Regions from separate parts of the Cytobacillus sp. FSL M8-0252 genome, predicted to be linked through region 1. Evidence: riboswitches for the same ligand, from Rfam matches in the RefSeq annotation. Region 1 holds a riboswitch; each other region holds the start of a gene.
What was found. A riboswitch is a leader RNA that binds a small molecule or an ion and turns the genes downstream of it on or off. The one in region 1 is predicted to bind thiamine pyrophosphate.
Positions count from the first base shown of each region.

Region 2: another riboswitch for thiamine pyrophosphate. It lies ahead of thiT (energy-coupled thiamine transporter ThiT); the one in region 1 lies ahead of thiW (energy coupling factor transporter S component ThiW).
Region 3: another riboswitch for thiamine pyrophosphate. It lies ahead of MKX83_RS02140 (3-oxoacyl-ACP reductase); the one in region 1 lies ahead of thiW (energy coupling factor transporter S component ThiW).

Region 1 covers NZ_JBBOWZ010000001.1:2,501,283-2,511,916, reverse strand. Annotated here, with positions in the region: gene MKX83_RS12755 (branched-chain amino acid aminotransferase) at 1-798, shown strand, start outside; gene MKX83_RS12750 (nuclease-related domain-containing protein) at 1,100-2,008, shown strand; gene MKX83_RS12745 (hypothetical protein) at 2,207-2,611, shown strand; gene MKX83_RS12740 (hypothetical protein) at 2,614-3,090, shown strand; gene MKX83_RS12735 (shikimate kinase) at 3,140-3,646, opposite strand; TPP riboswitch at 3,773-3,880, shown strand; TPP riboswitch at 3,923-4,015, shown strand; gene thiW (energy coupling factor transporter S component ThiW) at 4,086-4,607, shown strand; gene thiD (bifunctional hydroxymethylpyrimidine kinase/phosphomethylpyrimidine kinase) at 4,576-5,382, shown strand; gene thiM (hydroxyethylthiazole kinase) at 5,382-6,191, shown strand; gene thiE (thiamine phosphate synthase) at 6,191-6,799, shown strand; gene MKX83_RS12710 (FMN-dependent NADH-azoreductase) at 6,945-7,571, shown strand; gene MKX83_RS12705 (hypothetical protein) at 7,922-8,704, opposite strand; gene pepF (oligoendopeptidase F) at 8,836-10,626, shown strand.
Region 2 covers NZ_JBBOWZ010000001.1:333,240-343,873, forward strand. Annotated here, with positions in the region: gene MKX83_RS01735 (hypothetical protein) at 1-249, shown strand, start outside; gene MKX83_RS01740 (helix-turn-helix transcriptional regulator) at 251-442, shown strand; gene MKX83_RS01745 (cytochrome P450 family protein) at 697-1,953, opposite strand; gene MKX83_RS01750 (PadR family transcriptional regulator) at 2,135-2,668, shown strand; gene MKX83_RS01755 (YbjQ family protein) at 2,797-3,111, opposite strand; gene MKX83_RS01760 (hypothetical protein) at 3,092-3,310, opposite strand; gene MKX83_RS01765 (YxlC family protein) at 3,297-3,656, opposite strand; gene sigY (RNA polymerase sigma factor SigY) at 3,610-4,167, opposite strand; gene MKX83_RS01775 (hypothetical protein) at 4,576-5,172, shown strand; gene thiT (energy-coupled thiamine transporter ThiT) at 5,583-6,161, opposite strand; TPP riboswitch at 6,266-6,370, opposite strand; gene MKX83_RS01785 (hypothetical protein) at 6,504-6,743, shown strand; gene MKX83_RS01790 (M23 family metallopeptidase) at 6,767-7,741, shown strand; gene MKX83_RS01795 (phosphotransferase) at 8,640-9,611, opposite strand; gene MKX83_RS01800 (HelD family protein) at 9,954-10,634, opposite strand, start outside.
Region 3 covers NZ_JBBOWZ010000001.1:405,841-416,474, forward strand. Annotated here, with positions in the region: gene MKX83_RS02120 (DsbA family protein) at 1-554, shown strand, start outside; gene MKX83_RS02125 (disulfide oxidoreductase) at 557-976, shown strand; gene MKX83_RS02130 (phasin family protein) at 1,412-1,684, shown strand; gene MKX83_RS02135 (glycosyltransferase) at 1,795-2,715, shown strand; TPP riboswitch at 2,801-2,902, shown strand; gene MKX83_RS02140 (3-oxoacyl-ACP reductase) at 2,995-3,750, shown strand; gene MKX83_RS02145 (IclR family transcriptional regulator) at 3,974-4,735, opposite strand; gene MKX83_RS02150 (polysaccharide biosynthesis protein) at 4,933-5,928, opposite strand; gene MKX83_RS02155 (glycosyltransferase family 2 protein) at 5,969-6,568, opposite strand; gene MKX83_RS02160 (hypothetical protein) at 6,723-7,043, shown strand; gene MKX83_RS02165 (DUF6176 family protein) at 7,380-7,724, opposite strand; gene phaZ (intracellular short-chain-length polyhydroxyalkanoate depolymerase) at 7,837-8,700, shown strand; gene MKX83_RS02175 (MFS transporter) at 8,752-10,104, opposite strand; gene MKX83_RS02180 (FAD-dependent monooxygenase) at 10,223-10,634, opposite strand, start outside.

The DNA.
Region 1 (10,634 bases):
AGACTCTGTATTCCGCCAATTGACGAAGAACTTGCTGTTCAAGCATTAAGACAATTAATTGCAGTTGATCGTGATTGGGTTCCAAATGTAGAAGGAACATCGCTATATATTCGTCCATTTATTATTTCTACAGAACCTTATTTAGGCGTTGCTCCATCACATCAATACAAATTTATTATTATCATGTCACCAGTCGGTGCCTATTATAAAGAAGGAATTAACCCAGTGAAAATCGCTGTCCAAAGCGAATATGTTCGTGCAGTCAAAGGTGGAACGGGTAATGCCAAAACAGGAGGAAACTATGCTGCTAGCCTAAAAGCACAAGAAGTAGCAGAACAGGAAGGATATTCACAAGTACTTTGGTTAGATGGCAAGGAAAATAAATATGTTGAAGAAGTAGGAAGCATGAATATTTTCTTTAAAATTAACGGTGAAGTCGTTACACCTGAATTGAACGGAAGCATTTTAGAAGGCGTTACAAGAAACTCTGTTATTGAACTCATTAAAGACTGGGGTATTCCTTTATCTGAGCGTCGTATCTCAATCGATGAGATCTATGAAGCGCAAAAAAATGGCACGCTAGAAGAAGCATTCGGAACGGGTACTGCAGCGGTCATTTCACCAGTCGGAGAACTATTCTGGAATAACGAAAAACTTACCATTGGTGGCGGACAAACAGGTGAAATCGCCGGCAAACTTTACGAAACGCTAACAGGAATCCAAAAAGGAAAAGTAGAAGATAAATTTGGTTGGATTGTGAAAGTAGACGAAGAAAAAGCTGTTACGACAGCAATTTAATAGAAGAAAAAAACCACTTGCCATTGATGGTAAGTGGTTTTTTAAAGGGTTAGACTAGAAATGTGGTTCTGTAAAATGGACAAAAACTGAAAAGAATAAAACCGAAGTGATGGATTTAGAAAATGGACTGACTGTATATATTATTATCGTTTGATTTTGCTACTTCAGCCCTACAATCACAAAAGGATTTTACGCTTTTTAACAAGCAAGGTTGTCCTTTCCGTAAAGAAGTTAAATAAATTGGTATTTTTTTCATGCGGAAAATTCGTTATAATAGAGTAAAAAGAAAGGATGAAGTAATTTGCCAGACCTAAAACCGCTCAATCCCTCTTACCAACTCCGATTATTACGCGTGCTCCATCTTAGATCAAAATTGTCCCCTGAGAATGAACAATATCTCAAAATGTTAGAAAAAGGATATGAAGGAGAAAGTAAATGGCGAGATGATTTGCAACAACTTTCACCAAAATTCCCCATCCTCTATGATATATTGCTAGAAATAAATCATACATCCTTTCAAATTGATGCACTCTGTGTAACTCCCCACAAACTCATTGCTTTCGAAGTGAAAAATTATAGTGGTGATTTTATGATTCAGGAAACTAAATGGTATTCACCAACAAATAAGGAAATTAAAAATCCCCTCCTACAAATCGAAAGAAATGAAACCCTCCTACACCAATTCCTTACTAAGCACGAATTAAACATTGCATTTGATTATCTACTTGTTTTTGTTCATCCCGAGTTTATGTTATATGATCGTACAAAGAAACAAAATGTTATTCTTCCACCGCAAATTCCACGATTATTAAGAGAACTAAATCAAATAGACATTCAACACTCTCCATTTTATACAAAAATTGTTCATGCTTTTTTGAGTCATCATAAAGAAGAAAAGAATTACGCTAGAAAAATCGAATATTGTACGGAGGATTTGGTAAAAGGTGTGGTTTGTCGAGAGTGCGGTGGGCAGATGAAGCGAGCGAGTTTGCGCAAATTTCATTGCTCAAAATGTAGGAGGAACATTTCATCTTGTGATGCATTAAATGAAGCAATCAATGACTTTATTATTCTTTTTCCATCAGAAAAAGTAACAAAGACGGCGATTTATGATTGGTGTGGAGGAGCAATAAGTAGTTCCGCAATACAACGATTCTTACAAGAGAAATATACACTTAATGGTGGTGGAAATTATTTTTATTATCATTAATGGGTTTTAAAACCGAAGAAACAGTTGAATTATTTAGTAATGAAGAGAAGTGACAGTATCTTATAGATTGAAATGTATTCTGATGGGTTCAATCTATTAGTAAGCAGTTATATGTTGAACAAAGGACTTTGTGCACAAAAAAATCTATATGACATCACAAAAAAGGGGATAGTAAGTCACTCAGTAGGAGAATTAGAGATGAGCGCCTCGCAAAAGGGGTTAGCAAGTCCCTCGGAAGGGGAATCAGAGATGAGCGCCCCGCAAAAGGGGTTAGCAAGTCACTCGGAAGGGGAATCAGAGATGAGCGCCCCGCAAAAGGGTTTAGCAAGTCACTCGGAAGGGGAATCAGAGATGAGCGCCCCGCAAAAGGGTTTAGCAAGTCCCTCGGAAGGGGAATCAGAGATGAGCGCCCCGCAAAAGGGATTAGCGTGTCCCTCAGAAAGAAAACCAGAGATGAGCGCCTCGCAAAAGGGATTAGTAAGTCCCTCGGAAGGGGAATCAGAGATGAGCGCCCTGCAAAAGGGGTTAGCAAGTCCCTCAGAAAGAAAACCAGAGATGAGCGCCTCGCAAAAGGGATTAGCAAGTCCCTCGGAGAGAAACTAGAGATGAGCGCCTCGCAAAAGGGTTTAGCAAGTCACTCGGAAGGGGAATTAGAGATGAGCGCCCCGCAAAAGGGATTAGCAAGTCACTCAGAAAGAAAACCAGAAATGAGCGCCTCGCAAAAGGGATTAGCAAGTCACTCAGAAAGAAAACTAGAGATGAGCGCCCCGCAAAAGGGTTTAGCTAGTCACTCGGAAGGGGAATCAGAGATGAGCGCCCCGCAAAAGGGATTAGCAAGTCCCTCAAAAGGAGATTCAGAGATGAGTGCCCTGCAAAAAAGTTTAGCAAGTCACTCAGAAAGAAAACCAGAGATGAACGCCTCGCAAAAGGGTTTAGCAAGTCACTCAGAAAGAAAACCAGAGATAACCGCCTCACAAAAAGGGAGTTATTCAGCAATTTATTTAGAACCAAACACAAATGAAAGCCGAGGAAGGGAGTGCCCGGCTTTCATAAATTCGTTTAGGATAATGCGAATTACTTAGATAGTAAAAGAAACATTCTAATGAACTATAACCATAATCATCACAAGCTTTATCCTATCCCACTAACAATCAATTCAGCAGCTTCTTCAGCTGTTTTCCCGTCAACATTGATTTTTAGATGATATGGTTGATAATGAGCTTGTCTTTCTTTGTAGAGATGATACATTTCGTCAGTAGAAAGACCATTCAATTTCGGTCTTGTATCTTTAATCAATGGGTATCGATCGAGCCAATTTTCCCATGAGAGCTCGATAAGGACAACGGTACTGTTTTGTAAACAAATTTCGCGGTTCTTACTGTTTAAAAAGGCGCCGCCGCCTAATGAAAGAATCTGTTTTTCTTCGGCAGATAGTTGTTCAATCAATTCGCTTTCAGCTTTTCGAAAAACTTCTTCACCATGATCAAGGAAAATTTTTGAAGTTGACATACCAAACTGTTGTTCAATGCGTTCATCCGTGTCGATTAAACCCCAATGTAATTTCTTAGCTAATTCCGTTCCTATGGATGTCTTTCCGACCCCCATAAACCCAATAAGTACAATACTCTTATCTTCCATAGACTGTCCTCCCGAATGTTATATAAAATATCATATCATAACGTTTTATGTCGCAACATCGTTTCTATCCAATGTTTTTTATTTTCATTTCTATCATTTCATGTTATATTGACATCATATATTATAAGTTTTCACTGGGGGTGCCTTCACATAGAGGCTGAGATTGAATGCCGTTCAAAACCCTTTGAACCTGATCTGGTTTGTACCAGTGGAGGGAAGTGTGTCGATGTAGTCGTCCTCGCTTCCTTTTGGAAGTAGAGGATTTTTTTATATATGAATAAATGCTAGGGGTGCCAAATACTTGGCTGAGATGAACCCTTTGAACCTGATCTAGTTAATACTAGCGTAGGGAAGCGAGTGAGTCATACATATCATGATGACCAAAGCCGCTTATTCAAAATAGCGGCTTTTTTATTTTTATCGAAAGGAGGAAAGGTCTTTGAATAAAATCCAAAAAATGACGATGACGGCAACGATTGCAGCCATCACTACTGTGTCGAGTAGTCTCATTTTTATTCCGATTGGAATAGCGAAAATTTTTCCGATTCAGCACTTGGCGAATGTATTATCTGCTGTACTTCTTGGACCATGGTATGCCGTTAGTCAAGCGTTTCTTTCATCTACATTGAGAAATATGATGGGGACTGGAAGTGTTTTTGCCTATCCCGGGAGTATGATTGGCGCATTACTTGCAGGGTTCCTTTATCAAAAAACGAAAAAAATTGGCTTCTCAGCACTAGGTGAAGTCGTTGGAACAGGAATGATAGGGGCAGTAGCGACTTATCCGATTAGTACATTACTTTTAGGACAAGAAGCAACCCTTTTCGGATTCCTACCAGCATTTATGGTGAGCTCGTTTACTGGAGCAATTTTAGGATATGGTTTATTAAGAGTATTAATTAAGAATAAAGCTATTGGAGGTTACATCAATGAAAACAGCATTAACGATCGCAGGTTCTGATTCAGGAGGAGGAGCTGGGATTCAAGCAGATCTTAAAACTTTTTCCGCCAATGGTGTGTTTGGCATGTCCGTCATTACGGCGATTACCGCTCAAAATACAGTAGAGGTACGTTCGGTACAGGATATAGAAATCAATATTATAAAAGACCAAATAGAAGCTGTGTTTGATGATATCCAAGTTGATGCTGTCAAAATCGGGATGTTGTCATCTAGTGAGACTGTAAAAATCGTCGCAGACCGTTTAAATCATTATAGTCCAAAAGTGATTGTGTTAGATCCTGTTATGGTTTCAAAAGGTGGACATCATCTTTTAAAGGAACAAGCTATTGAAGCATTAAAAGCGAAAATGTTACCACTTGCGACTGTAATTACGCCAAACATTCCTGAAGCTGAAGTACTTTCGGGTATGACAATTCGCACGGTTGATGATATGGAGCAAGCTTGTAAAAAATTATATGAATTAGGGCCAAAAGCCGTCTTATTAAAAGGTGGACATTTAGAAGGAGAACCGAATGACTTATTATGGGATGGACAAAGTTTCAACTGGTTTAATGGTCGAAGAGTAGAGACAAAAAACACCCATGGTACAGGTTGTACTCTATCATCTGCCATTGCTGCCGGGTTAGCAAAAGGGGAAGAACTTATTGAGGCCATACAGTCTGCGAAAAATTATATTTCCATAGCGATTGAGCATAGCCTAGCACTCGGTCATGGGCATGGTCCTACAAATCATTTTTATGAGTTATACAACAAAGCAAAGATGGAGGAAAGATAATGGCGATTTCAAGTGAAGCAGTTGAGAGAGTCTTTCAGCAGTTACAAGAACAAACCCCACTCATTCATCATTTAACAAATACAGTAACTATTAATGATTGTGCAAATGTGACCCTAGCAATGGGCGGTTCACCTGTTATGGCCACCCAACTCTTAGAAGTAGAAGAAATGGCTATGATGGCAGATGGGCTCGTAATTAATTTTGGTACTATTAATGATGCGATGTTTGCGGCAATGATTAAAGCGGGACAAACTGCCAATAAAAAAGGGGTCCCAGTAATATTTGATCCAGTTGGTGTTGGTGCAACCACTTATCGCACAAATAAGGCAAAAGAGCTAATTAGCACAATAAAAGTGTCCATTATTCGCGGCAATGCTTCTGAAGTTTCTGCTCTTATTGGTAAGAATACAAAAACGCGTGGTGTTGATGCAGGGGCAATTGAAATAGCACCTGAAGCACTTGCAAAGGAGGCAGCTGAAGTCCTAAACTGTCTCATTGTTATTAGTGGAAAAGAAGATGTCATTACAGATGGGAAGCAATTAGTTGTGATTGATAATGGAGATTATCTTTTGACGAAGGTAACAGGAACTGGCTGCATGACAGCTTCATTAGTAGCAACTGCTGCTGCTGTTTCAGAAAATTGGTTTGACGGGGCTGTTATTGGTATGGCTACTATGAGTCTAGCAGGGGAAATCGCAGCTAAGAGCTTACATGCCGGTGAAGGGTTAGGTTCATTTCGAGTGAAGCTAATGGATACGATTAGTACAATGAATGCAGCCATATGGCTAGATGGAGTGAGGCAAAACTAATGGATTACCGTTTATATTTAGTCACAGATGATAAAATAGCAAACAATGAATTATATGATATTGTTCGAAGTGGTGTAAAAGGTGGTGTGACCATCGTTCAATTAAGAGAGAAGACAGCGGATGGTCAACTCTTTTATGAAAAGGCGAAAATATTACAATCTATATTAAAACCATTGGATATTCCACTGATTATTAATGATAGAGTAGACATCGCTTTAGCGGTAGGTGCAGCAGGTGTGCATGTTGGACAAGATGATCTGCCATGTGCCGTCGTTAGAAAGATTGTTCCTGATGATATGGTAGTTGGTATCTCTGTATCCAATGTGGAAGAAGCGAAACTTGCTCAAGAACAAGGAGCAAATTATGTTGGAATAGGTTCGGTGTTTCCGACAACTTCTAAATCAGATGCTGATTTATTAGCACCAGGTATGCTCGAGGAAATCATTGCAGCGATTGATATTCCTGCTGTCGCTATTGGTGGTATTCAACTAGAAAACATAAAAATGCTTAAAAATCGAGGGTTAGCAGGTGTTTCTGTTGTCTCAGCAATTAGTAAATCTAAAAATCCAGAAAAGTCAGCTCGAGATTTACTTCAACTATTCCTTTAGACCTAAAAAATATCATAAGTGTAGTTAAAGAGAACTTATTCCATTGACAAGATACTATTAATATACTAAAATTACTTTTGGTTCGAGATATTTCATTTTAGTGTATTTCGAATAAATTATTACGACATTCGGAGGTCTTCACATAATGGCAAAAGTTCTATTTGTAAACGCAAGTGATCGTCCAGTTGAAGCTGGAATTTCTGTAAAAATGTATCATGCATTTTTACAATCATATAAAGAATCAAATCCATCAGATGATATTACGGAATTGAATCTTTTTGAAGAAAACATGCCTTACTATGGTAATGATGCAATCAATGGTACTTTTAAAAAGAACCAAGGGTTGGAATTAACTGCTGCAGAAGAAAAGGGTGCGGCGCTAGTTGAGAAGTATTTAAATCAGTTCTTTGATGCTGATAAAATCGTTTTCGCATTCCCACTTTGGAATTCAACTGTACCAGCTCCATTGATCAGCTATGTTTCTTACTTAGCTCAAGCAGGTAAAATGTTTAAATATACTGCTGAAGGTCCAGTAGGATTTGCTGGCGACAAGAAAGTGATGCTTTTAAATGCTAGAGGTTCTGATTATTCACTAGAAGGTATGGCTGCTGGCGAAATGGCAGTTAACTTAGTAAAAACAATTATCAGCCTTTGGGGCATTACTTCTCCGTCAGAAGTAGTGATTGAAGGACATAACCAATACCCAGATCGTACACAAGATATTATTGAAGAAGGATTACAAAACGTAGCTAAAGCTGCTGCTCAATTCTAATCCGATACGAAAGCATCTCTATATTTTTGTAGAGGTGCTTTTTTTTGTCTAAAGGACGTCCTAAAACTTGTATTTAGGAAATCACGGTCGCTCATTCTTTGTGTAAACCTTGAATAAACTTGACCAGTATCACACAACTCGATGATGTGTAAAGAGGTTAGGGTTCAAAACAGGAAGACATTTTAAACAAGCTAGTAAGATAAAAACGTATACGCAGTTAAATATGTTTTTTAACTACAAGCATGAATGATTGCTGAGGAACTATTTGTCGAATCAGTACCCAATCTGTTACGAGCTTACTTATCTTAAAGTAGAACAAAACAGAGTGAGGAATGGCCTCACTCTGTTTGTTATTGTTTTTCAATTTTTGAAGGATTGTTTATTTTATAAGGAACTGCTTCTTCTGCTTTATGCTCTTCATCGACATCGTCTTGGGCTTTTGGTAATTTCTTTTTGACGATTTTGCCATTAAAGGAAAGTTTGTTTCCGATAGCTAATTCTTGTTTTTTTAATGTTTTAGAGTGACTGCACCAAGCTAGTCCAATTGGTAAAGGGTCGTCTTGATGAATTACAACCTCATCGAGCACAATGACTTCATCATGGTCCTCAGTGAAATGATTATAGCTTAGCGCAAATTGCTTCACAATTGCTGAGAAAGCCACCTTATCTTCAGGAAGTTGGATTTTTTTAGCTGCTTCTTTTTTCTTTGTTTTCGTTTTTGTAGCTGTGGTTTTCGGCGGTGTTGGCGCTTGCTCTTTTGTTTTTTCGTCGGCCTGTTTTTCTTCTATTTGTGCGGTGTTCGGTTGTCCAGCAGCATCAAAAGCTTCTTTACCAAAGTTGCCCGCTTGCATTTCTTTTAAATAAGCGGGATGAATGCAACTTAGTTTTCCATCTTGGAACTTGATTACAATGGTGTAATGATCATCTTCTTCACCGTATGCTTGATAGCCGACAATTTCTACTTTGCGTTGATGGGTTTTTTGTTTAAACCAAAACGCTTTCTTGGCAGGCAGCTTCCATTCTTTTAACTTAGTTTCGTATTCTTCTTCAGATTCAAACGGTTGAATCTCACCTTGAGGTGGGAGATAATTAGTTTGATTCGCATCCTCGATATGAGGTAATGTAATAGCCATGATTGGATCTCCTTTCCTTTTTTCCATTATTAATTACTATAAAAAGGTTTAAGAATGGCGAAATAGAATATATTTAGTTAATATAACGCATATGAGCAAAAAAATGAACTATTTAAGGAGTGTTAAAAATTATGACGGCCTATTCTAGTCGAAAAGAGATTCCCGTAGAAGAAACTTGGAATGTCACTGATATTTATAGTGAGGAGTCTGAGTGGCAAAAGGATTATGATTCCATTCAGTCATTAGCGCAGGAGTTAGCTGGGTTCGAGGGGGAAATAAGCGATGGGCAAAGTTTATTTCAATTTCTGAAGAAGCAGGAAGATTTATCTTATTTGTTTGGTAAAGTCTATGCTTATGCGATGTTACAATCAGATGTTGATACAAGGGATAGTCGTGCTCAAAGTTTATTAGATCAATCGAAACAACTAAGTGTAAAAGTGAGTAGTGCAACTTCTTTCTTTATGCCGTTTTTACTTAGCTTAGATGAAGCGACATTAAAAGCTTATATTAAAGAAGAAGAAGGGCTGCAATATTTTGAAGAAGACTTACTCGAATCGTTTCGTTATAAAGCGCATGTGCTCTCAACTGAGCAAGAAAGTTTATTATCACAACTCGGTGAATCGCTTTCTGCACCATCAAATACATATAATATGATTAATAATGCTGATATTGAGTTTGGACTCGTAACAAAAGATAATGGTGAAAAAGTAGAACTTACACGAGGAATGTATGCGAAATTAATTGAAAGTGATGATCGAGAAAAGCGGAAAGAAGCGTATAAGGCGTATTATAAGCCTTATGTACAACTTAAAAATACAATCGGCTCGACTTTATCAGCAGCAATCAAGAATAATGTTACAACTACAAGAATAAGGCAGTATCCTTCTGCATTAGAAAAAGCATTATTTGGTGATAATGTTCCGAAAGAGGTTTACCATAATCTAATTCAGTCCACAAGAGACCATTTGCAAACGATGCACAAATATACAGCATTAAGAAAAGAGTTATTGCAGTTAGATGAATTAAGACAATATGATTTAAGTGCCCAGCTTGTGAAAGATGTCGATATGCAGATTCCATATGAAGAGGCATTTGCGACGATGTGTAAAGCGTTAGCGCCACTAGGGGAAGAGTATATTTCTACATTGCAATCGTTTAAAGAACATCGTTATATTGATGTAAGAGAAACGAAAGGAAAGCGCTCGGGTGCTTATAATATGGGCGTATATGGTGTACACCCTTATATTCTTTTAAATCATCGTGATGATCTTGATAGTATGTTTACACTTGCGCATGAATGTGGCCACGGTGTTCATAGTAAATGGAGTGCCCAGCATCAGCCGCAAATTACGGCAGGCTACAGTATTTTCGTCGCTGAAGTTGCATCAACTGTAAATGAGGTACTTTTAATAAAATATTTACTTGATCACGAAACCAATGAAGACGTCAAACGACATTTACTTAATCATTTTATTGATCAGTTTAAAGGCACATTCTTTACACAAGTCATGTTCAGTGAATTTGAATGGAAAACGCATCAATTAGCAGAAGAAGGTAAAACGTTAAATACAGAAGTGTTTAATGGCATTTATGAACAGCTATTTAAAGATTATCATGGGGAAAGCCTTGTATTAGATGAAGAGGTAAAATATGGTTGGTCAAGAATTCCGCATTTTTATCGACCATTTTACGTATATAAATATGCGACAGGTTATGCTTCAGCCATTCAATTAGCAACGAAGATTTATAATGGCGATGAGGAAACATTAAAGACTTATCTTGAGTTTCTAAAAAGCGGAAGTTCAGAATTTCCATTAGACTTATTAAAAAATACGGGCGTGGATTTAACGACGTCAAAACCGATTGACGAAGCGTTACAAACGTTTGAAGAGCTTGTGGAAGAGTTCGCAAGCTTAAGCTAGAAAGAAAA
Region 2 (10,634 bases), 2.2 Mb from region 1:
ATTTTTTTTACAATCAGTACGTTACCTCAACTCGGTGATGAAAGGAAAAAATTAATTAAAATGAAAGCACAATCTTATTCCTTTGCAGTAGTCATAGCCGTGTTAGTTTTAGAAATGGGGAAGAAGGTTTATTCAGCTTTTTGGGGAAGCAACACTTATGAAGGAATCTCACCATTTTCCTTTCTACTAAGTATTTGCATTATCTACTTGATTACATTACTTTTTTATAAGAGAAAATACGGTAATTAAGATGAAAAACCGAATACGTGAGTTAAGGAAGTCAATGAAACTATCGCAGGAGGATGTAGCGAAACGTTGCAAAGTAACGAGGCAAACGATTAATGCTATTGAAAATAATAAATATGATCCAACACTGCAGTTGGCGTTTAATTTAGCTGCAATATTGAATACAACTGTGGATGAATTGTTTATCAATGAGTAGTAGGAAATGAGAGAATACACTAGTAAAATTTTTATGGGAATTATTAAATTTAATTCTATCTATATTATTCATTTTCACCTCAACTTTCATTAAATACAATGAAGAGATTGAAGATAATAGGTGTAACTAACAATGGTACGAAGTCTTAGTGATTTAGGTATACTATTGGGATTGAATGTGGAAGTCACTGTGGTAGAGCATCACAGTGACTTTCGTAAAAACATTATCTAGATAATAATTATAGGATTTGTTGGTTAGAAAGTGACGGGTAATGAATCGATACTTTGTGAAGAAAGGTTAAATTGCCATTCCACTTTTTCTTTAGGGATTTTTAAAGATAAGTTAGGCATACGTCTTAATAGGGAAGTAAAAGCAATTTCTCCTTCCAAACGTGCGAGTGGTGACCCTAGACACATATGCATACCATGACCGAAAGCTAGATGTTGATTTATTTTTCTTGTAATATCTAAATCTTCAGAATCAGTAAAAATTTTTTCATCTCTATTCGCGGCTTTTACCATGACCAAAACCATATCGCCCTTTTTGATTTTATTACCAGATATCTCAACGTCTTCTTTTGCAAAGCGTGGTCCTACAGCAGTTGAAGGGCCGTTATATCTTAAAAGTTCCTCTACAGCAGATGGTATTAATCGAAGATCCTTTTTGAGTAACTCAAGTTGCTTAGGATTTTCAAATAACATCATACTACCTGTAGCTATTAAATTTGAGGTAGTTTCATGTCCTGCGAAAATTAATAAAGTAATCATGGAAATTAATTCTGATTCATCGAGGCGATCTCCTTCAGCCTCGATAGCAATTAACTGACTAATTAAGTCATCAGAGGGGTTCATTCGTTTTCTTTCAACTAATTGTTTCGTATATTCTCCGAATTCTTGAAGATTTTTTGCAACAGTAGCATCTTGCTTTCCCCATCCAAGCCCCGTAGCAATTGCAGAAGACCAATCTTTTAGTTTTTCACGATCTTCATAAGGAACGCCTAACATCTCAGATATTACATTAATAGGTAATGGATAGGCGTAGTCTTTTACAAGATCCATTTCACCTTTAGAGTGAACTTTATCTAGTAACTCATCTGCAATTTCTTGTACTCGAGGTCTCAACCCCTCCATGTATCGAGGAGTAAAAGCTTTTGATACCAACATACGTAATCGCCTATGATCTAATCCATCTAAAAAGAGCATTGATTTACCAGTAAAGAAGGTATCGGGAGCTGACGATTTTTCTTTACTATTAATTTTATCTCTAAAATTCTCTTTTTCTTCAATGGATGTTGGGTCTACTGTAAATTGCTTAGCGTTTTTAAGAATTTGAACAGCTTCTTCCATATGGACAACTATCCAAGTTTGATTATCTGTATCGCCAATAGGGTTAGATATTGGAATAATTGGCCCTATATCACGTGTCTTGGAAAATACGAAAAATGGATTCTCTTCACTTTTGCCACTTAATACACCTAGAACCTCGCTGGAAATATCTGATTTGTTCAGCATCTTAACTTCCTTCCGGTAATTAATTTTATACTCAAATTTGAGTATATTAATAAGCTTACTAAATATCTTTATTAATAGTAAATAAGAGTAAAGTACCTATTGGTGATAGGTCTTAAGTGGGGGAATAATTGCATTTTTCAATGTGTTATTATAAACGTATATGAGTATAAGGAGAAACAACATGTCTATTCAAATTTTTATTTTAAGTAAACTAATGAATGAAGATAATTATCCATACAACATAAAGAAATTGTTATCTGAACCCGTACCGTTAGATAAAATGCGGGCGATTACAGAAAGCAAATTATATTATCATTTCGATTCCTTAGCCAAGCAAGGCTTAATTGAGGTTGTAAAAGTGATTAAAGAAGTGCATCGACCAGATAAACAAGTTTATCGTATAACCGAAAAAGGACGTTTGGAACTTCCGAAAAAAATATATAAAGTCTTTGAAGATGCTGATACTATAAATGATATGATCTTAGGCATCGCGAATCTAAATTATGTTAATCCGGACAAGGTGATAGAGATAATAGAAAAAAAGATTATCGAAGCAAGAGAGTTACAAGAGACTAGGGCTCGTTTGGAAATATTGATAAATAATGATAAAGATCACCGCTATAATCGTTTCTTAAGTAATTATTTCTATGAAAGTATACAAAGCAATATCTATTGGTTAGAAAAACTACTGAGCGACTTAAAAAAGGATAATTAGCCCATATTGACAATATTAAAGTCTAGTTCTTGAAAATAGTAAAGAGATCTTGTTCTGCATAGGTTTAAGGTACTCAACAAAAAAGCTGTCGAGAAATCGACAGCCAACAAATATATATAACCCCTTGTTTACTCCACATACACCGCCGTACCATAAGCCAATATTTCACTGGCGTTTGCCATTATAGCTGACGTTTCTATACGTACACCGATAATCGCATTTGCCCCTTTTTCTTTGGCATGCTCTACCATTCGACCGATTGCTTTCTGGCGAGATTCCGTCATCATATCTGTATATTCCGAGACTTCTCCACCGACAATCGTACGTAATCCGGCAACGATATCTTTTCCAATATGTTTCGATTGGACTGAATTTCCCCTAACAAAACCTTTTAACTCTTTTATTTCTTTACCTGGTATTGTTTCAGTAGTCACGATAATCATTTAATTCATCCTCCTCTTTTCTACGAACGTTTCTTACGATGAAATAGAATATTAGTGGTACCGGTGCTTGAATTAAGGCGATAATACCCCAGAACCAATGATTCATTCCATTTTTCTTTGCATTAGTAAATAAAAAGATACTTTGTGATAATAAAATAATTGCTACTAAGAATAGTAAAAAGAAATCAATATTCGTCATGTCGCACCTTCTCTCTATGTTTTTGGATTTGCAGAAAGGTATAACAGATGACAAGAAGGACTGTAAGACCTTGTAATGTGATAAAGACAACTGGTATTTGGGTTAATGTTGTAAAAAATAAAACAAGAATAAGTGTTGCTATTCCGCTGAATAAGAGTAATTCTCTTCGCCATTTTTTGCTAGCTTCATCCTTTTCTGCGATGACCATTTTTTCAAACCAATCTTCACTAGGAGTAGAGATGGGGTTATTTTCCTCAAACTGTGCAAAAGAACGTTTCATTTCTTTTGAAAAATCTTCTTCATCCTTGTTTGATAGGATTTTCCATTGTTCCTGGGCCTTTCTCATCTTCACCCATCTCCTTTCGAATGGTTTTAATTCCGCGGTGAACTCTAGATTTTACTGTTCCTTCAGCAATTCCAAGCATTTTGCCAATCTCATCATACGCATAGCCATAATAATGTTTTAAAATAATCGGCACTCTTAATTCATCTTCTAATTCACCGAGAGAAGCTAATAAGAAATCCCAATCTTCATTTCGTGACTGTGCCTGCCATTTTAATTTCCGCATATGTTGTGCTTTAAAGGCATCAGCTCGCTTCTGGCGCCTTTTTTGATCGATATATAATTTTGTGCCAATGGATATGAGCCAAGTGGAGAATTTCGATTTCACCTGAAATTGATTTAGTTTTTCAATCGCTTTTGTCATTGTCTCTTGTGCCAAATCCTCAGCTTCTTCTCGATTAAGGGTGAGCTTCATTAAATAATGAACGAGAAGGGGATAACTCTCCTTAAATAAGTGAGCTAACGCCTGGTTATCGCCTTTTTTCGCTGCTTTAATCCATTTTTTCTCTTCCAAACCTTGCCCCCCTTTTCTTTGGATTTACTATTATGACGATTAGTGTTCTCCTTTCGTTCACGAAAAATAAAATTTTTTGAATGGAGATAGAGATTATTTCTTGTTATTGCATAGAAGTTATGCGAGTGGATAAATATGTAAATGATAATTACAATGTTCAATTATATCCTTATTTTCAATAACATGGACCCTCTGGTGGCATGACTACAGAGGAAAGAGCCAGCAGTATCTAGGCGTGTGTGCTATACAATCTCCACATAAACTTGGGCGGTGGTATCTTTTAAATATGTGTCAGCTTCATCCAATCAATACGGTAATTCTTAAATGAGCGTTTATAGTTAAGACTGAACGCAAATGATGTTTACGCGCAAAAGAGAGAAGAGGAAGTCAGAGAACTGCGCGTAAATCGTGTATACGCGCAAAAGAGAAAAGAGGAAGTCAGAGAACTGCGCGCAAATCGTGTATACGCGCAAAAGAGAGAAGAGGAAGTCAGGGAACTGCGCGCAAATTGTGTTTACGCGCAAAAGAGAGCAGGGGAAGTCAGGGAACTGCGCGCAAATCGTGTTTATGCGCAAAAGAGAGAAGAGGAAGTCAGGGAACTGCGCGCAAATTGTGTTTACGCGCAAAAGAGAGAAGGGGGAAGTCAGGGAACTGCGCGCAAATCGTGTATACGCGCAAAAGAGAAAAGAGGAAGTCAGAGAACTGCGCGCAAATCGTGTATACGCGCAAAAGAGAGCAGGGGAAGTCAGGGAACTGCGCGCAAATCGTGTTTATGCGCAAAAGAGAAAAGAGGAAGTCAGAGAACTGCGCGCAAATCGTGTATACGCGCAAAAGAGAGAAGAGGAAGTCAGAGAACTGCGCGCAAATCGTGTTTATGCGCAAAAGAGAGCAGGGGAAGTCAGGGAACTGCGCGTAAATCGTGTATACGCGCAAAAGAGAGAAGAGGAAGTCAGGGAACTGCGCGCAAATTGTGTTTACGCGCAAAAGAGAGAAGGGGAAGGTTGAGAACTGCGCACGATCGTGTTTACGTACAAAAATCACAAGAAAGAAAACAGATGATGTTGGTTTAAACTACCGTAGATAATAGTTGTTGCAAGTTCATAAATAATCAAGATTGTTCATCGTTAGATTGACATTGACGGAAGAAAAGTGCTGCTAAAAAAAGTAAGGATAAAGATGTGTCTACTCCCCCTCTCAGAAATCCAAAAAGAAAACTGCCGGTCTCAAGGAGAAAATAGAAGAGAAGATGTTGGTTTGTCTAGCTGCTTTTGGCGCTTTCATTTTGCATGGTTACCTTATGGATATCACGCCGATGTACATGTCACCCTGATTCCACAGTTCATTCATCGTGCGAAAATCCCCCAAAACGTTGACTTGAAAAAAAGGCCCTGCGTTCCCCCAGAGCCTTTAGATGATTAATATGCTTTTTTCAGAAGGACCTTATTGGCTGTTGTGTAAAGCATGACAACGACTAAGGCACATACGATAAAGGTAGGTAGCATATATGTTCCGTTATATACGAGTGAGTAAAGTGCGACAGGTTGATCTGCCGGAGCATAGGCACCAAATAGGATAATGCCTGATAAATAATGGCATAAGAAGCGTAAGAAACTTCCTAAGAAAACGCCACTAATAACATACATGTTTGCTTTGGCAAATTGGCCGTCTTGATAATTTTGCACAACTTTATTCATATAGATGCCTGCGAGTCCGACAACAGCAAAGGCTACGAAATAGTCAATGATCCAAGAGGCGAAATGAAAAGGAACAGCTCCTGTTAAGATTTGAAGTCCTCCTAATAGTAAGCCCGTTAAGACGCCGCCTTTAACACCCCAACGAAAGGCCATTAAGAAAACCGGTACCATAGCAAGTGAGATGGACCCACCTTGTGGCCAAAATCTCCCCATCAGTAAGCCTGATAAGAAATCAAGTAATAATGCCAAAGCTGCAAATATAGCAATTTCCACCATAAAAAGTGTTTTATTTTGTTTCATGTTTTTCCTCCTTCTCCGAAAAGAGAAGCGAACGAGTAAACCTGTATTACTTTTTTGTCATGAAAAAAAGCAATACATAGGCGGTGATGGATGCCTAGTATTGCTCATATCCAAAACCACGATCCCTACGCTAGCATTATCTAACAGGTTCTTAGGGTCAGAACGAACTCGCTCACTCTCAGCCATATTAGGCTCCCCTTGTGGAAGTATTAAATTTATCCTCGGTTAGAATATACTATGACTTTCATCAGAATTTAAGAATCTTTTTTTGGTAGTAAAAAAACAGATTATTTGTGAAACTTATTCCCTAGATAGTCGTAGAATAATCAAGGAGTGATTGATATGAAGAAGGTTTTTGAAGTAAACCATCATGGAAATCATATATTAATCGAAAATTATTGGATTAACGGAGAAAAGTTGTATGTAAATGGTGAATTACAGGATGAAAATTTAGGTCTAGCATTAAGAGGGGATTTGAAAGGTAAGTTAGAAGATTCAAGTGAAATTAAAGTAACTATTGGCGGTTTCTTTACTATTAATTGCAAAATATTTCTTGAGAATCGTTTAATTTTTTCATCTTAATAAAACTTACGGGGGTAGAGGGTATGGTAGGGTCAATAGATCCTGATAGGTTTATAGATCATTGGTTAAGAGAAGATTTTAAAACAATTTATGAAGCAACTTCAAAAGTGTTTCAAGGAATGGTTTCATTATCGGCATTTATTGAGATGAGCGCAGCTTTTAATGAAGGTGTGCGTAGTTATCATCTTACGTCACGGACGGATGTCTTAGGCATTGGTCAGTTCGTATGGGTAGATAACTCAAAAGCAAAAGCAGTTGTGGTTGGATTCGATGATAAATATACAATTGTCAGTTTCTATTTGAAACCCTACTTTGTCTTTCCAGAAACAGATAAGATTTATACAAAGAATGAATACATTATGCCAGTGATGGATGATTGGTTTGTTTTCTGGGGTGGCACAAATGAATTTATTAATTACCATTACGTATATGAACATCAAAGGTACGCGTATGATCTATTAAAGGTGAAGGATGGCTCTACATATAATGGTAGACCTGAAAAAAATGAGAGTTATTACGCATTTGCAGAGGAAGTTATCGCCCCTCAAAATGGCAAAGTAATAAAAGTGGTTGATGGTCTCGATGATAATATTCCAGGGCAGATGGATGAAGAACACCCCCCAGGCAACTATATTGTGATAGAGCATGCGCATAAGGAATATAGTATGATTGCTCATTTTAAAAAAGACAGTATCATTGTCCAAGAAGGAGAGGAAGTTCTTCAAAAACAATTACTTGGCAAATGTGGGAACTCGGGTAACTCTTCTGAAGCGCATATCCATTTTCAAATCATGGATTCAGAAGATCTTCATAAAGGAAAATCAGTTCGCATTCGTTTTAAAAATGGTGTAGAACCGATTCAAGGAGAAATCGTAACAAATCATTTAACAAAATACCTTAATCGATTCGAAGAGAAGTTCGACAAGGTTGAAAATACGATGACAATAGCAGACTATGTTTTTGCCGTTCCCAGAGCAATTATCCAGCTTTTTAAATAGAGAAATACAGTTAAATGGAGGTCGCTTGTGCCGGCCTCCTTGCCCACAATTCAATCAAACATTTATTTAAATCGCAAAAAAAGTGGTTTGATAATAATCGTTGCTCTTTTCGTAAGACTCAGTGCGGTTTTTTAACGTATCAACTAATAACTGGATACTGTAATCAAGTTCGTTCCTTTGATTAACACATAAGAGAAGGAATGTTCTTCTTAAAGCCTTCCAGCTTCTATAGGCCGTATGTCAACTCCTCTTTAATAGTTACCTCGGAAAATAAGGAGCTTCTAAGCTACTTTTTACACTCCTCTTTATTCCTTGTGTAGAGCTGATGAACGTCGATTTGACGCTAATTTGATGTAATTCAATCAAGTGCCTTTTTCGTGCCCTACTCTTGGTCATATAAATCCTCTATCGAATGAAAATGCCTTTCCATATGTGGGTGAACAGAAGGTCAATAAGCAATCTTCTGCAAAGGGGTTCTGGACAAACTCTTTCGCATTGGTTTGCCTTTCCACAAGCCAATATCTACTGCTATGGTGCCTGCCACTATCAATTACTTATTCGCTATTCCCAATTGTAACATGATAAGATAATTGCTCATGAGTGGCTCGTAATTGTGCGATAACACTTGGCAAAATAGCTTTACCAATCGTAAAGCTAGCTCCGATTCGTATGAACCCTGGGGCAACTTGTTTTTTTATGCTAATTATAGAATCGATCTTTCGACACCTCAAAACTGAATAAGTGTTAAACAGAAGGAGAATAAGCTCTAGGTAATGATGATTCTAAATTTAGTCATATGAAACTAAATAAACGTGTGCCGATTGAATATCGACACACGTTCAATGTTCAGCTTTTTATGTTGTCTACGTGACAGGGACAAGACAAAAGATTACGTTTTTTAAACTAACTTCATGGCTAAAGAATCAACATTCTTATTTAGCCATGCTAACTGCTTTGTTGTCAGCCTAGCAATTTTTAAATATTCTTTTGGTAACTTTCCATATGGTTCGTAAAAATTACTGACAGCTAGCTGAAAGAAATACAGATACGGCATATGGAACAAATCGTACTTAGTCAAGGTAAACCACTTTGAATAGTTATCTATATAACGTTTAAGAGCATTAGATTCAATTTTTCCACTCTTAGCAACAGGGTCCGCATAAGCGAAAGACATCATTACTTCCCAACATGCAGGTAAATGACAGGCGTCTGTCCAATCAATTGTATATAATTTTGTTTCCTTACATATGATTTGAGAAGTATAATAATCTCCATGTGAATTAGTACATGTAAACTTAGAATAATCAAACGTATAGTTATTAATTGTATCTAGATACTCTAATCGGTTAATAATATCTTTCATAGTTGTCGTATCGTTTGACTGTTGTGCTTTTTTAAAAGTCTTGAGGTAGGATTTTTTTGCCTTAATAATTTGACCGTTAGTAAATAATTCTTTATTAATCATTCCTGTTTTTAATTTGGGGGTTTGAGATAATACATGTTGAATTTTTCCTAAATTTTGAGCGGATACATCCTTAAACCAGTCAGTTCCATTATTTAAGTCATAAATTTCCCCATCTATATATTCTTGTAAGTGGTATTTTTCCCCGTTTATGGAGAATGAATAAGTTCCTTGATTAGATTTAATAACTTGTGCTACAGGAATTTCGTTTTCGTAAAGGTACTTAACCAATTTGCCTTCTATTTCGGTATCTTGAATATAGGAAGGAATACGTTTTAGAACGTAACTTCCTTTAGATGTATTTAAATAATAGGTTGCAGATATATTATGATCGGTAAGTTGTGTCATGTGAGTAATTTTTAAATCGAACTGTTCGTTCAGTATATCTTTCATTATATAAAAGTTCATTAATTACACTCTCCTCGATGAATTATTTTTGAGAAAAGCTATGAACCAGACTTAAACATAAGTTATTCAAACAAAAATCCTCCTTCATTAATCTGATTAATATTCTATAAAGCATATAGAGTAATATCAAGTAAAACAAAACGGTAATAACTAAGTTATTTCCTCTAGATAGTTTCTTTACACATAGTTAGTTTTTATATTAGTCTGCTCTGGTTGGTTGATAGTTACTTTATTTCTTTAAATAAAGGGAATTCTTCTAGTTATGTTGCTAAAGGGGTAGAATTGTGACAATTGATTGATAAAAAGAGAAGACCCCAATCTTTTATAGAATGGGGTCGATTTTTACTCGTTTTTAATTAAAGGAGTTAATTCGCTTTTTTTGTGCAGTATAGTCAACTTATGCATCGCTCTAGTTGCTGCGATATATAATAAGCCTTTGTCAAATTTAGATTTATATACATCAGCATTTGCAAAAGGAATGAGCACCTCATCAAATTCCAATCCTTTAGCTAATTGGATTGTTGTTACGGTTATCCCTTGCTCAAATGTTTCACTGGTATCACTTAGTTTATTAAGTGTAAAAAACTGTTTTAGTTCATCATAAATTTGATTTACTTGTGCTTCACTTTTACAGATGATACCTAAACGATTAAACGAGTTATTTTGGAACTGGATGATTAATCTTTGTAATTGATCAATCAAAAAATGCTGGTTTGTATACGATATAATTTCTGGTTTTTCTCCATGGCGATCAATTGCTTCGATGGAGTAATCCGGCATAAACTGCTTCGCAAAAGCGATAATTTCATAAGAGGATCGATAACTTTTTTTCAGTTCTACAAATTCCATTCTATCAAATATGTTACTGAAGGATTGATCGGAATTTAAACTAAAAGGATTCAACATTTGACCAAAATCACCTAAGATTGTTTTCTTGCACCTAAATATTTTATTGATTACAGCGTAATGAACGGGACTGTAATCTTGCATTTCATCAATAACTAAATGCTTAACTAAGTTAAA
Region 3 (10,634 bases), 2.1 Mb from region 1:
AAAATGCACCCCCTATTGAAGGACAGCCTGTTTTAGGCAAGGCGGAATCACCTGTACAAATCGTAGAATTTGGCGACTTTAAATGTCCAGCGTGTAAACAATGGGGTGAGACTATTTATCCGCAATTAGTGGAAGATTATGTAGACACGAATCAAGTGAATTTCTCTTATATCAATGTGCTCTTCCATGGCGATGAGTCTAAATTAGGTTCAGTTGCAGCCGAAGCTGTTCATCTATTGGAACCTGATGCATACTGGGCATTCCATAAAGGTTTGTTTGATAAGCAGCCAGAGAGTGGGCAACATGATTCTGTCTGGTTAACAACGGAAGTGCTAGAGGAAGTCGTTGCAGAAACGACGTCAATTCCACTAGAAGATCTATTGGCAGAAATGAAAAAAAGCGCAACAATAGAGGCGGTTAATCATGACACTTCACTCGTAGGTGAATATGAAGTCCAGCTCACACCGACGATTATGATTAACGATAAAATGGTGACAGATCCATTTAATTATGATTCAATCAAACGTTTGATTGAAGAAGAGTTAGAGGGATAAGAATGAAGAAAAATCAAATCATGTTGTATTTTTCTTGGGTGGTTGCACTCATAGCAACATTAGGTAGTCTATACTTTAGTGAAATTAAGCAGTTTATTCCTTGTGAGCTCTGTTGGTATCAAAGAATATTCATGTATCCACTCGTTTTAATCTTGGGGATCGGTACGTTCTATCAAGATATTTCTGTGCGAAGATTTGCGCTACCAATGGCGTTTATTGGCTGGTGTATTTCTCTCTATCATTATCTTGTACAAAAAGTGCCTGGACTCGCTGAGGTCACCCCATGTTCAAGCGGTGTACCATGTAGTGGCCAATATATCAATTGGTTCGGGTTTATCACCATTCCTTTCTTGGCATTAACGGCTTTCACGCTTATTATCTTCTTTTGCCTGATGATAAAAAAAGACAATCAAGCATCATAAACATTCCTCGTACATATGATTGTACGGGGTTTTTGTTTTGTTCGTAATGGAGTAGAAATCGGTTGTGAATTTGTAAATGGAAGAAGGGGAAGCTGCTTGACATGAGACAAGCGTAAAATCTCATTATATGCACACAATTCATTTGAAAATCACGAATAGAATTGTATGTAAATCGGACATCGCCATTCATCCGCAAATTCCGTGAACACTTCCGCTTTAATCCGACTTGCCCATTCTTCATCTACTTTCTAGGGTTGGACATGAGCGTAAAAATGAAGTGAGGCATTGCATTTTCTTTGATTAATTTTCTAACTATCTCTGAATTTCCCATCTGTTAGAACAACTTGTGATATATGTTTTTTCATGCTTAATCTACTTGAAAATGGGTAAAATAATGTTAGTGAAAATCTGCCATTTATTAAAGGAGGAAATGAGATGAAAAACCCAATAAAACAAGGGATGATGTTAGGGTTAGGTTTAGCAGCAGCAGGGAAAGAGCGTGCACAAGAAATGATGGATGAGTTAGTGAAAAGAGGAGAGTTAACAAAACAGGAAGCGAAGGATTTTATGCAGGAGGTAAGGGCGAAAGGCCAAGAGAAGCAAACGCAGATAGACGACAAAGCCCATCAACGAATGACTAGTTTATTGCATGATTTGAATATCGCTACAAAGGATGATGTCTTAAGATTGAGGATGAAGGTGCCATAACAGACGAAGAAAAGGCCGTTCAAACCGAGGCCTTTATTCAACAGTTACAAACTCCAGGTGTTTATGAAGTAGGAGGATTAGGTGCGTGCACGCTAATTAGCAGGAAGGCTTTGTTAGCAGGTATTCATTTTAGTAAAATTAAAAATCTCAGTTTTTGGGGAGAAGATCGACATTTTTGTGTGAGAGCTGTGGCATTAGGACTGGATCTACATGTAGACACACATACACATCTGCCAGCTTATCATATTTATCGTTCTTCTGACCTTACAGGCATACCCGCATTTAAAGAAAAATGTCAGTATGCTTATAGCGAACTACCTATTTATCCAGAAAAAGCAGAAAGCCATCAAATTCGCTTATCGATGATTGTGAAGAATGAAGAAGGTCGTTATTTACAAACGATGTTAAAGAAAGTAAAGCCATTTATCGATGAAGCTGTGATTATAGATGATGCTAGTACTGATCAGACTATATCGATTTTCTTGCAAGAACTAAAAGGTATGCCAATTAAATTGGTCAAGAATGCAAGCTCCCAGTTTGCCAATGAAGTGGAACTAAGAAAACAACAGTGGTTAGAAGCAACGAATGGTTTTTTAGGTTGGGTATTAAATCTTGACGCAGATGAATGGTTTGAGGAGAGTTTTATTGATTATATTGATGACTTTGTTAAACAGGATACTATCGACCTGTACTGTTTTAGACTGTATGATATGTGGGATGAAGACCATTATCGTGAAGATGAATACTGGCAAGCACATTTCTTATACCGTCCATTTCTAGCAAGAGTTAGATCAACCTTTCAGCCTGTCTGGAAAGAAACACCACAGCATTGTGGGAGATTTCCAGAAAACATCTTCCAACTTACCCACAGTTTATCCACAATACGAGTCAAGCATTTAGGCTGGGCAAAAGAAAAAGATCGATTAGAAAAATATGAGAGATATAAGCTGCTTGACCCGAATAGCCTCTACGGTAATGAGAAACAATATGAATCGATTCTAGATAAGAATCCCCGTTTAAAACAATGGTGAGAAACATAAAGCAAATGGTCAGTTTCGAAATGAACTTCGATTCATAGCTAGGAAACTATTTGTATGCTAAACTAAAAATAATTAAAAATTGTTGCAGGGGGACTCAGAAAATGAGTTGAGAAGGTTAAAACCTGACCCTTAGAACCTGTTCGTTAAGACGATCGTAGGGAGCATCTTCCAACTATATGCATATGTATGGTAGGCTCTCCATTTTCGGGGAGCCTTTTGTTTTGTTTCCCTGAACATTTTTAATTACATCTATTGAAAAGAGGGAATAGCGTGAGAGAAGAAGTCGTGTTAGTAACAGGAGCAAGTCGTGGATTAGGAGCTGCAATTGCTGAAAAGTTTGGTAAGGAGGGCTACAAAGTAGTCGTTAATTATTTTAATAATAAAGAAAAAGCAGATGCAGTAGTTGAAAAAATCGGACAAGATCGTGCATTGGCTATCCAAGCTGATGTAAGAGATCATCAAGCAGTAAAAGCAATGGTAGCAGACACAATTGCTCATTTTGGTCGCTTGGATATCGTTGTAAATAATGCATTAGTTCAATTTAAATTTGATCCTGTGGCACAGGCGAAAGTAGAGGAATTATCTTGGGCTAGCTATCAAACCCAGTTTGAAGGCGCGATAAAAGCAAGCTTAAATGTTGTTCAATCTGCTCTTCCGGCTCTAAAGGATTCACAGCAAGCCCGTGTGATTGGTATTGGCACGAATCTTTACCAGAACCCAGTCGTTGCCTACCATGAATATACAACAGCCAAAGCGGCATTAATTGGCTTTACACGCAATATGGCCAAAGAGCTCGGACAGTATGATATTAATGTGAATATGGTTTCCGGTGGATTATTAGAAACAACGGATGCAAGTGCTGTTACTACCCCTGAGGTATTTGCGATTGTGGCTGATAACTCTGCTATCCGCCGTGTGACAAAACCAGAAGACGTAGCAGAAGCCGTTGTTTTCTTAGCCTCTCCAGGCGCTAGAGCGATTACGGGACAAAATCTAGTCGTTGATCATGGATTGACGATGAACTAAGATAAAAAAGGTCGTCATCTTTGTTTATGGCGGCCTTTTTCAATAAAATGGACTTATTTTGTAGGTTGATAAATCAGTAAAGAGCTTATATCAGCAAATGTGAGACTAAGTCGAAGCTAAACTCCAATTTATTCGCAGAAAAGGATATTTTTAAAATAACAACTTAATTTTCTCACTAGTATTTTATTCTACTAGATGTTAAAACGGTCGATTGAACGTTCAATCAGTATTGTTCAATTTTTCCTTGTTTATATCGATAGCCAAACATAGAAGATGCTTGTAGGTGAAACTTCAGCAGTTGCTTGCTCATCGGATCCGATGCTTCCTTAGGCATCTTATCGTTAAATCCAACAACTGTCACTGCACCGAGTAATTGATTCTGGTAGTCTAGCAAAGGGACGGAAGCCGAAGAAATCGATGGAATTAAAGGTTCGGTAGCGAAGGAGATTTTCGATTGTTGAATCATTTGCCATTCTGCGTTATCGATCGCTTCCCCGTCTCCTAGCCAATCTTTTGTCAGTACTGGGTTTAAGAAACTTAAGAAAATCTTCCCTGCGGCAGATGTTGGTGGTAAGCTTCCGCCTAGTTGTGTACCAATATGAAGTGGTTCATTCGAATGACAAATCTTTGTCGTAATAGGTCCGTTGTTTGTCCATAATGAAAACGAAACGGTGCAGGAAGTAAGCGAAGAAAGTTCCTGCATATACGGAGTGATTGCATCGGCAATATCACGACTACCAAAGGCGGCTGTACCATATTGAATCAATTTGCTTCCAAGATAATACAGGTTTGTCCCTTTTTCACGATAGAGCATGTTCAATTGCGTAAGTGTATTTAAATATTTATATAAATTACTTTTCGTAATACCGGTTTCTTCTTGAATGGTTGAGAATTTCATTGGGGTATCTTTTTGATAGATTAATTCGATGATAGAAATGCCTATTTGCAAGGATTGTATCATCGTACTACTTTTTTGTATTTCCATGTATGTAACTCCTCAATATGCTAGTCATGTTGAATCCTAATTTATCAGAAACTACATCAAACAACAACCTTCCTTTAGAGGGTTGGTAGGATATCCCTATAAATTCAGTATATATAAGAATAGTAAGTGAGTTGGCGATTATTAACTTGGTCAATGAAGGTGCTCAACTCACGAAAAATAGGGAGCGGTCAAATATATTAATTTAACCTTTTCCATTTTTTTAGCTCTTTTTGAACATAGGATAATGATTGTAGTTTTTCTTTTAGTTCAGCTACAGAGAGACGATAAGTATTATTGGAGTGATATTCTTCTACAGAGTTTGTATCAGTTTCTATTCTGGTATCTCGAGGAATGCGATAGAAGCCTTCAAGATCAATAGCTTTCGCTGCTTCTTCTTTTGTTAGTAAAACTTCATAGAGCTTTTCTCCCGGCCGTGTGCCAATTAATTCTAAAGGAAGGCTAACGTGAAAAAGTTCTTTAATCGCTTGTGCTAAATCTGTAATATAGGCAGCAGGCGATTTTTGTACCATAATATCCCCATTACAAGCATTCTCAAAAGCGTACAATACGAGTTCGACAGCCTCATCTAAACTCATCATAAAACGGGTCATTAAAGGATGCGTAACAGTTAGCGGCTTTCCTTCCTTTACTTGTTCTATGAGTAGCGGAATGATGGACCCCCTTGATGCCATGACATTTCCGTATCTTGTGCCACATATAATGGTACCACGAGCGTTAGCTTGTCTCGATTTAGCGATAAATGTCTTTTCCATTAAAGCTTTAGACATTCCCATTGCATTAATTGGATAGGCTGCTTTGTCCGTTGATAGGCAGACAATTTTCTTTACCCCTGCTTGTATTCCTGCACTTAATACATGATCGGTGCCAAGAATATTCGTTTTCACCGCCTCTAGCGGATGTGACTCACATGAGGGTACTTGTTTTAAGGCTGCTGCATGAAAAATGTAATCAACCCCGTCCACAGCTGGTAATAAAGTACTCATATCCCGAACATCGCCGAGGATATAAGAGATTCTTCCATCTGCATACTGTTTTTGCATGTCATCTTGTTTTTTTTCATCACGAGAAAAGATGCGTATTTCTTTTATTTCACTATGCAAAAAACGTTCTAACACCACATGCCCAAACGAGCCGGTTCCACCTGTAATTAATAGCGTTTTATTTTTAAACATAAGTATGGAACGCACCTTTCTGTCATTTCCCACAATGGGCTTACTTTAATCCAAAATAGTATAAATAATATTCGGAATTTATTCGTGGATAGTTATACCAGTAAGCGATAATTCCTGTTATGTGCACTGAAGGGTTTTGGTCTAAGAGCGCTTGATGAAAATCACAGTCCCCCGCCATATCCGGTCTTTCAGAAAATCTCGCTTCTCCCACACAGCTTCTCTTAATGATCCTAAATTGCCCACACCATTCACGATAATTTTCTTCCGTTGCTTGAAAGAGCTGGCCATCCTTTGTCACCATGCTGTAATAATAAATGTCGTACTCACCATCTATTTTAGCGAGTACTTCACGAATGGTTGGTAAATAAATATCATCGCTATCAATAATGGCAATATAATCTCCAGTTGCGGCTTCGATACAACGATTATACGAATAGCTAGCGCCACGATTTTCCCCATTTTCTAAGATTTTTAGTTGAGGGTACTGTTGTTGATATTCTTTTAACATCAATAATGTTTGATCGGTTGATCCGTCATCACAAACAATGATTTCATCGGCATATTCTTTAGGAATGCTATCAAGCATCGAGCGAACCCATTGTTCACTATTATAAACCGGGGATAAAAAGCTGAATCTCATGACTTTTCCTCACTTTATTATGCATGATTTTGGGGCAGGTGTTATATCGTTTAGTGTATGCGCCTAATTAAAAGTGGTGAATTTAGGACATAAAAAGAAATTATTTACAATAAATTTCTTTTGGTGTAATATTACACTCAAGAGGGGTGAGGGAATGTTTATGGTGAGTTTACCGTTATGGTTTTGGCTATTGTATTATCTCTTTTTGTTTATTTCATTTATGATGGCGTTAAGAATGTTATGGAGGAAACAAATTAGAAAAACAGCATTATTTGTCATCTTTTTTGTTCTAACAATCCCTTTTATTTCTATATTCAATGCTATTGGTCGCGGTGAAGAAATGAATGAAGGGGAGTTTTTCCTTCATGAGCTTTTTGATGGTGCACTATGGGCGTTGTATAGTGTTTTCGGTTATCTTGTTTTATTGTGGTTTTGGTGGAAGGCTATAATATTGTCTATAAAAAGAAGGGGATGAACACTGACATGAAGATGTTTTTTCGAGTTTTATTTCCCTCTATATGTATTTTTATATTTACGTGGATATGTTCATTTTTTCCGTTTAGCAAAATCTTATTATTAGGGATTTATGTCCTTTTTCCGCTAGCTTTTATTATCCAAGGTATTATTTGCGCGCGCTTAATAAAGCAGATGATCATAGGCTTTATCTGTTCATCCGCTGCGATAATAATTCCAGTTTCGTATTGGTTTGAGGTAGGTAGTATGGTGAATGCTGTTATATTATATACCGTATTAGGACTCATTTCGTTCTTCTTATATGGACGGAAGGTGAAAAGTGCTTAGCCTATTTAAGCTAAGTCATATTTGCTCTGATTTTCTCTGGGATCATAACGACTTCGGTAGTTAAATTAACTGGTTTGTAGGTTTCATCTATACAATCTTGCCAATATTGGAGATGTTTTTTATCTACCCAGTGTGTGGATTCAGTCACTTCAATCCCATCCCTACCTTGTACAGAATACCAGTAAAGATATTCATCTTCGTTTTGTACTTCGCGAAAAATCGTTTCAATATACATTTTTTCTCCTTCAAGTGTGAGGAGTACTTCTTTCATATGATGATTAAGGAATTGTAGCCATTCGTCTACAGCTTTTGTTTTTCCTTTTTTAACCTTAAAACGTGTGAGTTCAACGTTCATACAATCTCTCCTTTTATTAGAATGTTTATGTAATATTTTAACATAAAAAGGAATAAAGATAGCTTTAATCGAATAGTATGAGAGGTTTGAAGGAGAAAGTAGAGGTGTTTAAATGGAATGCAGGTTAAGTAACGGTGAAGTGTATGATTATCTGAAAAAGGATGGGGGAGAGAAGGTTCTACTTCTCGTTCATGGCAATTATGCCTCAGCGAATCATTGGGACGTATTTTTGGAGAAAATACCTTCAAAGTATACGGTCTATGCCCCGGATTTAAGAGGTTATGGCCGATCTACTTACAATCAGCCAATAGAGGATTTTAAGACATTCGCTTATGATTTGAAATTATTTTGTGATCATTTTTCTTTAAATAAAATAACAATCATTGGTTGGTCAAATGGAGGTGGTATTGCGTTGCAATTTGCAGCAATGTATCCAAACCTTGTTGAAAAAATGGTTTTGCTCGCCTCCATGCCAGCCGGTGGATATCCAGCCTATGATGAAAACAATAAGCGCTATCAAACAAGAGAAGCAATAGAAAAAGATCCAATGTTAAATAGGTTAGTAGAAGCACAGAAGATGAAAGAGTTTGCTTTTTTTACCGAAGCGATAGAACAGTTGATGTTTGTTAAAGGCAGGCAGGCATTAGGAGAACGGTTTGAAGGATATATAGAAGCAGCAATACAACAAAGGAATATGATGGATGTTGCACATGCAGCTAATGTGTTTAATATAACTGATATTGATAATGATGCAGCTGAGGGAACAGGAGAAATAAACAATATTCAAGCAGAGACTTTTCTTTTGTGGGGAAATAAGGATGTCTTAACTACAAGGGAAATGACGACTACATTACTAGAGGATTTAAAGAGAGCTGGCGTTAATGTCATTTTTAGAGAATTAGATGCAGGCCATGCGTTCGTTATAGAAGAAGTTGATGAAGTGATAAGGGAATTAGAAAACTTTTTCCAAAGATAAGTAGGCAAAAGAAAAGAGCCAAAATATATGGCTCTTTTCTTTACATCCTCGTTAATTAGCAACTTTTATCGTTTCATTCTCTTTTACCACAGTAGCTTCAGGCTTATAGGCCCGTTTAATTGGGACGAGAGCTAAGGCAATGGCAGCAATCAACCCTGGAATTGCAAATGCGATAAAGTTCATATGAATAGGGAGAGCGGCCGTTAATAAGAATCCGCCGAGAAGTGGCCCGAGCATGCCTCCAAATCTCCCTATTCCTGAAGCCATTCCTAATGCTGTGGATCGAATATTAGGAGGATAATATTGAGAGACATAGGCTTGTACAAGGTTTTGGGCACCGATTGTACTAGCACCAGCTATAGCAACGAGTAAATAAATGAATAATTCACTGCCACCAAATCCAAGTAATGTTAAGCTCACTGCACCAAGTGCATATAAGGGCACGAGCATTTTCTTTGAACCGTATTTATCACAGAGCCAGCCAATAATGAGTGTCCCAACAATGGCTCCACCTTGTAGCGTAATAAGGAACGCTAGGCTGGAATTTAAGGCATAACCCGCTTCAATCATTAAGTTCGGTAACCAAGTATTTAGGCCGTAAACCATTAATAAGCACATGAAAAACGCAATCCAGAACATGACGGTACTTAGGCCGCGGTTGTTTTTGAATAGTCCGACAACTGGAACTTTGTTTTCCTCTTGGACTTGTAGGAAGAACTCTGTTTTTTCATCCATCTTTTGTGCAGGGTTTACTTTACGTAGCACAGATAATAGCTCTTGTTTCTTATTTTTCTTAATTAAATGGGCTGAAGATTCAGGTAAAAATTTATATATGACAGGCAACAGTAATAATGGTAGACCTGCAAACCAGAAAATTGATTCCCAACCGAGTGTAGGCATAACGAAGATTCCTAGAATCGGTGCAAGCATCCCACCAAAAGAGTATCCACATAATACAATGGAAACAGCCATACTTTTCATTTTCGTTGGCGCGTAATCTGTCAATAAGGCAATAACGTTAGGCATAATTCCACCTAAACCTAAACCGGCAATAAATCGATAAATAGAGAAGGTTGTAGGTGAAGAGGCAAATCCACAAAGGAACGTAAATAAGCTAAAAAGAATCAGTGAAAGTGCAATCACATTTTTTCTTCCCATTTTATCAGCAAGAATACCAAAAAAGATGGCACCAAACATCATCCCTAATAATCCATAACTACTCATGGCTCCAGCTTGGACCGAACTTAACCCCCATTCTTCAATTAAAACTGGTACGGCGGTACCATAAACAACTAAATCATAGCCATCAAAGAGAATAATAAGGAAGCTCCAGGCAAGTAAGCCGAAATGAAACCGATTAAACTTACTATTATTAATCACTTCCGCTGCGTTTATTTTGTTCATTTGTTTCCCCCATCAATTAGAGATTGCAATCGCTTACACATATATGAAAAGAGAGAAGAAAGGATTAAGCCTTTCTTCTCCAGATGAAACCATTAATGACGACTTTGTGGAGAACGGTTTAAGCTTCAACTAGTTTTGCATTTTTATTATAGCCATGGAATTGATCGACAAATTCAAAGTCATTTGATTGTCTTTTTCCTAGGATAATGTTTCTAAGTAAAATACCTTCGTTTGTTGTATTGTGAATAATTTCACCCCATGTACGTGCAGAACCTTGGACATAGGCTGTTCTCGGTTGTCTTTCTTTTTGGAACGCTGTAAATGCTGCAGGGATATCTTCACCATGTGCACTGAGCATATCTGACATGTATGCAGCATCTTCAAGTGCTTGACAAGCACCTTGAGCAAGATATTGTAGCATTGGGTGAGCAGCATCACCAGTGAGCGTAATGTGACCTTGCGTCCAGTTTTCGATTGGTAAGCGATCGAACATTGGCCAACGTTTTTGACGTGAGATAAATGCAATCGCA